DNA from 3 places in the Effusibacillus sp. SKA8 genome. Region 1 is predicted to be linked to each of the others. Evidence: riboswitches for the same ligand, from Rfam matches in the RefSeq annotation. Region 1 holds a riboswitch; each other region holds the start of a gene.

What was found. A riboswitch is a leader RNA that binds a small molecule or an ion and turns the genes downstream of it on or off. The one in region 1 is predicted to bind S-adenosylmethionine.
Region 2: it holds a riboswitch for S-adenosylmethionine, as region 1 does, so the genes downstream of both, metX (homoserine O-acetyltransferase MetX) here and AC4ED1_RS01390 (trans-sulfuration enzyme family protein) in region 1, are expected to answer to the same signal.
Region 3: it holds a riboswitch for S-adenosylmethionine, as region 1 does, so the genes downstream of both, metH (methionine synthase) here and AC4ED1_RS01390 (trans-sulfuration enzyme family protein) in region 1, are expected to answer to the same signal.

What each region holds. Positions count from the first base shown of each region.
Region 1 covers NZ_JBZCSF010000001.1:268,598-270,866, reverse strand. Annotated here, with positions in the region: gene AC4ED1_RS01395 (trans-sulfuration enzyme family protein) at 1-291, opposite strand, end outside; gene AC4ED1_RS01390 (trans-sulfuration enzyme family protein) at 288-1,448, opposite strand; SAM riboswitch class I at 1,602-1,738, opposite strand; gene AC4ED1_RS01385 (MFS transporter) at 1,980-2,269, shown strand, end outside.
Region 2 covers NZ_JBZCSF010000004.1:140,953-143,221, reverse strand. Annotated here, with positions in the region: gene metX (homoserine O-acetyltransferase MetX) at 1-907, opposite strand, end outside; SAM riboswitch class I at 995-1,120, opposite strand; gene AC4ED1_RS05430 (aspartate kinase) at 1,318-2,269, opposite strand, start outside.
Region 3 covers NZ_JBZCSF010000005.1:150,458-152,726, forward strand. Annotated here, with positions in the region: gene metH (methionine synthase) at 1-1,225, opposite strand, end outside; SAM riboswitch class I at 1,319-1,420, opposite strand; gene AC4ED1_RS06300 (hypothetical protein) at 1,865-2,269, opposite strand, start outside.

The DNA.
Region 1 (2,269 bases):
AATATCTTCGCCCGCCACAATATGCGATCCGGAAGACAAGGTAAGCAGGGCTCCGGTAATCGCGGCCATGCCGGAAGCAAAGGCAAAACCGTAGTTGGCCTCTTCAAGCCGGGCGATGATCTGCTCAAGCGCTTGCCGGGTGGGATTGCCGGAGCGGGCGTAATCGAATTCCGGCGCCGCGTCCCAATCGGCCTGATGAAAAGTCGAAGCTTGGTAAATCGGAACGCTGGATGCGCCGGTATTAGCGTCGATTTCAACGCCGGTGTGAACCGCCAAAGTGTCAAATTTCACTTGACAGCCACCCCGCTTCCGGCAGTTTCCAAAGCTTGCGCCAAATCTTCAATGATGTCCTCATGGTGCTCGATTCCGACGGAGAGACGCAGCAACCTGTCGGTGACTCCATAAGCTTCCCGGACTTCTTTCGGGATGTCAAAATGGGTTTGCCGCGCCGGATAGGTGATCAAGGATTCAACGCCGCCAAGGCTTTCCGCAAACGTGACCATTTTGACATTGGCAAGCAGCGGTTCGACCATCCTTTCATCCGCCACTTCGAAAGACAGCATGCCGCCATAACCGGACGATTGCCGTTCGTGAACGGATTTGCCCGGGTGACCGGGCAACCCCGGATAGTACACCCGAGTCACTTGCGGATGGCGGGACAACCATTCGGCGACTAAACGCGCATTTTCCTGATGCTTCTCCATCCGCAAGGCCAGCGTTTTCATCCCGCGAATCATCAGCCAGCAATCCTGCGGCCCCAGAACCGCTCCGATCGAATTTTGCAAAAAGAACAGCTTTTCGCCAAGCTCCTCATCCTTTACAACCGCCAGACCGCACAAGACGTCATTGTGACCGCCGAGGTATTTGGTGCCGGAATGCACGACAATATCCGCCCCCAGTTCCAACGGTCGCTGCAAATAAGGAGTCATGAACGTGTTGTCGACAATCGTGAGCAGTCCATGCTTGCGGGCAATGGCGGAACAACCGGCGATATCCGTGATTTTCATTGTCGGATTGGTCGGTGTTTCGATAAACAGCGCTTTTGTGTTTGCCTGCACGGCGGTTTCCACTGCCGCCAGGTCGCCGGTGTCGACATAGGTAACCGCAATGCCGTACCGGCGCAAAATTTGTTCCAACAGCCTGTAAGTCCCGCCGTACAGATCGTTTGACGCGATCAAATGATCTCCCGGTCCGAACAGCCCGGACAGGCAACTGATGGCCGCCATGCCGGAAGCAAACGCAAACCCCCTCTGCCCGTTCTCCAGTTTCGCAATCGCATTCTCTAAAACTTTGCGGGTGGGATTCGAGGTTCTTGTGTAATCGAATCCCGTGCTTTGTCCCAATGCGGGATGGGAAAATGTCGCCGAATGATGCACCGGCAGCGAAACGGCTCCCGTTGCCGGATCTTGACGGTTTCCAGCCTGCGCCAACCGCGTTTCAATCCGCATCTCAATTCCTCCCTTAAAACAAAACATGGATGTTTTACTCCGCGTTGGCCGCACAGATGCGGACGTTCTTGGCGGAGTGAGTTCGTAGCGGAGTGATTTAACAAAAAAAGTCTTTCTCCAAAGAGAAAGACCGGATGATTTCAGCAAGTCCTCCTCTTATCTGTCAGGAAAACATCCTGCAGGAATTAGCACCACAAATTCTGGCTTCGGTTTGAAAATCGTCCCCGAAAGACAAAATTCAGGTTGCCGGGCTTCATCGGGCCAGTCCCTCCGCCAACTCTGGATAAGAGCCATGAAATTTTTCAATTCCCGTTATAGAATACACTTTACTATGATTTATTCCGGTTCGTCAAGAGCAAACATTGCAGAGCAAACATTGCAGAGCAAACATTGCAAACAAACATTGCAAACAAACATTGCACGCTTGCGGGCAAAACATCGCCGCACGCGGATGGCTTGACAACAACTGCCTGCATCAACAAACAGACCGGGGACACACTACTTGTACAAAGAAGAAAGGACTGAAACAGAATGTCGCAAACGGCATCCGGCAGTTCCAAGCTTTCACTGCCGCCATTGATCGCTTTGGCAAGCGTTCCGCTGATTATGGTACTGGGGAACTCGATGTTGATCCCCATTCTCCCGACGATCCAGCAAGAACTTCACATATCCAAATTTCAAGCGAGTCTGGTTATCACTTTGTTTTCCATACCAGCCGGAATCATCATCCCGTTAGCCGGTTTTCTTTCCGACCGTTACAGCCGCAAAATTGTCATCATTCCCGCATTGATCCTGTACGCCCTGGGCGGCCTCATTGCGGG
Region 2 (2,269 bases), on a different contig from region 1:
ACGAACGGGCCTGAATGCGGTCCAATACTTTGCCGTAATCTCCCCGCCCCCTCGCCACGTCGTGCAGGTCCATCGATTTCAACAGATACAAGTACGAATTGGCATCAAACCGCTGCACCAGTTTCGTTCCCTGGTAGTGCAGGTACTTTTCGACTTGAAACCGGGATTCCATCCCGAAAGGATCTTCCGTCGGAACCATCGACAGACCGAAACGTTCCTCGTACAGCTCAAAACTGCGATATGTGATCATGCCAACCTGCCGGGCGAGATTCAAACCCTTTTCCGGAAACGTCCGGCCGTAGTAATCCCCGTTGCACCAATCGGGGTCGTTGCAGATCGCCTGCCGCATCACATTGTTGTAAGCGATCCCCATCGACGAAAAACGGTCGCAGGTCGCAATCGGGATATACGTTTCAAGCATGTCGGGGAATGTCACCGCCCATTCAAACACCTGCATCCCGCCCATGGAACCGCCGATCACGGAATACAGCCGGTCGATGCCGAGGCTTTTGACAAGGTGATATTGCGCCTGCACCATGTCCCGGATGGTGACGGTCGGGAAGCGCATCCCGTAAGGCCGCCCGTCCGCCGGATTGACCGACGCGGGACCGGTCGATCCGTAGCAGCCGCCAAGCACATTCGCGCAAATGATAAAATAGCGGTTGGTGTCCAACGCTTTTCCGGGGCCGATCAACCCGTCCCACCAGCCGGGATTTCCAGCCGTGCTACCCGCGTGGGAATCGCCGGTCAACGCGTGACAGACCAAAATCGCATTGTCTTTGGCGGCATTCAACGCTCCAAAGGTCTCATAGGCAAGAACCGCGCCGGATAACAGCTTTCCGCTTTGCAGCACCATGTCCGGCAGCCTGTATTCTTTTTTGATTCCCTCTTCAATTCGAACCGCCATGCGATCACCCCGCACTTGACTTCTCCCCAAAAATAAAACCATAAATGAAAAACCCCCTGAGAGGGGGTCACAAATTCTGTTCGCCGCCTCTTATCTTTCAGAATCGATCGATCCTGCAGGAATTGGCACCAAGAACCCTGCCGCGCAAAGTCGGTTACGGATTCCGGTTGCCGGGCTTCATCGGGCCAGTCCCTCCGCCGCTCTGGATAAGAGTCAAAACCGCTTTATTCGTTTGAATTTGAAATGAGTGTATCACGCGTCACGGGAATCGTCAAGACGCGGAACAACAGACAGACGGAACAATAGACGCGGAACCCGCCAGACTGCCTGCTGCCAGGCGTGTGTGGCCAAGCCACCAGGTTTGCGGCCATCGCATGAACGCAAATGCAATTCGCTATCAAGCTGTTTTGTCATTTCGCCACGGTGGCCGCTTCCATCGCATCCAGGCCAAAGGAGGTATGGAGGGCCCGCACCGCTTTCTCGACATCGGCCGCGTCAATCACGCAGGACACTTTGATCTCCGAGGTGCTGACCATCTTGATGGACATGCCGCTTTCAATCAGAGCCTGAAACATCTGGGCCGCCACACCCGGATTGCTGATCATGCCGGCGCCGACAATCGACACTTTGGCCAGGTCTTCCTCGCAAACGATCCCTTTCGCGCCCAACCGGGGCTGCAATGCACCGAGCACATCCATCGCCCGGGGCAAATCGTCTTTCGTCACCGTAAACGAAATATCGCTGCAATCGTTATGAACGACGCTTTGCACGATAATGTCCACATTGACGTTTTCTTTTGCCAGCGATTGGAAGATCACCTGCAGGTTGTCCTGCCGGTTTGGAACGCCGACCAGCGCCACCTTCGCCACATTCAGATCGTGTGCAATACCGCGTACTACAATCCCTTTTTCCATAGCTGCCTCCTCTTTGACAAGCGTTCCCGGATTCGGTGTGAAACTCGACCGCACCATCAGCGGAACCTGATATTGTTTCGCATATTCAACCGCCCGCGGATGCAGCACCGCGGCGCCCAAATTCGCCAACTCCAGCATTTCGTCATACGAAATTTCAGGAATCTTGCGCGCAAACTTGACGACACGCGGGTCGGTGGAGTAAACCCCTTCCACGTCCGTATAGATTTCGCACAGATCCGCCTTCAGAGCGGCCGCCAACGCAACGGCCGTGGTATCGGACCCGCCGCGCCCCAGCGTCGTGATGTCCCCGCCCTCGGTTATCCCCTGGAAACCGGCCACGACGACGATTCTGCCCTTTTCCAGTTCGGCGGCAATGCGTGACGGATCCATATCGGTAATACGCGCTTTGCTGTGTACCGCCTCCGTCCGGATGCCCGCCTGCCAGCCG
Region 3 (2,269 bases), on a different contig from region 1:
TGACGACAAAGTGCAGAAACTTCTCCATGTCCGCGTATTCGTCCCGGTCCGGATCCGCCAGGCAGATATCGATGATGTGCGCCCCTTTTTTGACCTGCGTGCGCGCGATCTCCGAAGCGTCTTCATACCGGCCTTCCGCGATCAGCATGCGGAATTTCTTTGAGCCGATGACGTTTGTCCGCTCTCCCACCATCAGCGGGCGGTTGTCCGCTTCCAGATATACCGTCTCAATCCCGGAAACGGCCGGAAGATGGCCGCCGGCCGCTTGCCGCGGCTTGAAGTCTTTCAGAGCCTCAGCCAGCGCCCGGATATGATCGGGCGTCGTGCCGCAGCAGCCGCCCGCGATGTTCAACCAGCCGAGCTCCGCAAACCCGGCCATTTTTTTCGCCAGCCCCTGCGGCGACTCGTGATAATGGCCGTTCTCGTCGGGCAGCCCCGCGTTCGGATAGCAGCTGACTCCGCACTGCGCCAGTCCGGACAGGGTGCGCAAATGGTCGCGCATGAATTCCGGACCGGTTGCACAGTTCAGCCCGACGGTGATCGGGTTCAAATGTTCCAGCGAGATATAGAAAGACTCGATATTTTGACCGGCAAGCGTCGTTCCCATCGGCTCGATCGTTCCTGACAGCATCAAAGGGAGTTCGACGCCCAGTTCTTCAAAGGCTTGCTTGATTCCGATGCTCGCCGCTTTGACGTTCAGCGTGTCTTGGGCGGTTTCCAGCAGCAGCACGTCAACGCCGCCCCGGATCAACGCTTTTGCTTGCTGCCGGTAATTTTCCGCCAACTCGTCAAAAGTGGTGCCGCCTGTCACCGACAGCGTCTTGGTTGTCGGGCCCATCGCTCCCGCAACAAAACGCGGCCATTCGGGAGTGGACCATTTTCTCGCCGCTTCCACCGCTAGCTTCGCAGCGGCCAGGTTGATTTCGTCCGCGCGGTCCTGCAGATTGTATTCGGCCAGTACGAGACGGGTGGAGCCGAATGTGTTGGTTTCGATGATGTCGGCTCCCGCTTCCAGGTATTTTTCGTGAATCCCCCGGATCACGTCTGGGCGGGTGAGGTTCAAATACTCGTTGCAGCCCTCGTATTCTTCGCCGCCGAAATCCTCCGCCGTCAAACCCGCCTGCTGAATCATCGTTCCCATGGCGCCGTCGAGAATCAAGATCTTCTTTTGCATTTGCGCCACCAACGGATGCTGTTGGTACGCCTTGGTTGCCGTTGTGCTCATGTCGGTTCCCCTTCCCGCGATATCCAAAAACAGGGCGTGCGTAATACAAAAGCCCTCTCCTGATAGAGAGGACTGTATGCTCGAATGCCGCTCCTCCTATCTTCCAGAACTCGTTCTGCTGGAATTAGCACCGTGTGCGCACACCGGTTGCTGTGGTTTCACCGGGCCAGATCCCTCCACCACTCTGGATAGAAGTATGAAAATCGTTTTCGATTTTCTATTTAGTTTGCATGAAATCGGAGAGCCTGTCAAGGCGCCGCCCGCAATCCACTCATGTGTTGTTTGGAGCCGGGGGATGTTGTTCGTCGTAATCACTCAGTGTGTTCCGCAAATATGGCTATTCCGAAAAAATTGGAGGTCAGTTCCAACTCTGCCGATGGTATCGAATACTTTCACCGGATCCCGGTGTCCATTGTATTCATAAATACATACCGGGTTTAGTGTCTGGCGGCATCCAGAATTCTTTTCAGAGAGATCTTCTGCGGGCGTGTAACCATACACCGCTTTATTTCCTTTTGCGTCGACCACTCCATCAGATGTCCGCCCGGATCTTCAGTTCCGTCACCGCCTCCGCCGAGTCGATGTAAAGCGCAGGAGATTAGGAACTGGTGACGAGGCTTTTATAACCATCAAACAACATTACTTTTTCATGTATACAATCGGCAAATTCTTAAAACCTTGCCTCCACTGTTCAATTGTCTTAGGTAACTTTGTTTTGTAGGAATTATCATTTGTGTAGTACTTAACTTGTTTATCATCAATGAGAGCAGCCCAAAACTTCCCTTTAGAATCAGACATGACAATTGCTTCCATAATGGTGTACAATCCCTTGACTGAACCTGATTTTACAGTTGCATCAAAATCATCTAAGTTTTTGGGTTCGGAAATTAATTTGAATCTCTCTATAAATAAATCATAATCATCTCCAACTAGTTCTTTAAATTTTTGATCTTGGTCATAGTTTTCAAAAACACCAAGCTTTACTAAGTCGATCTTGTTTTCTTTTTCTACACTTTTTTGATAAGTTCCATCAAAAGTAACTCC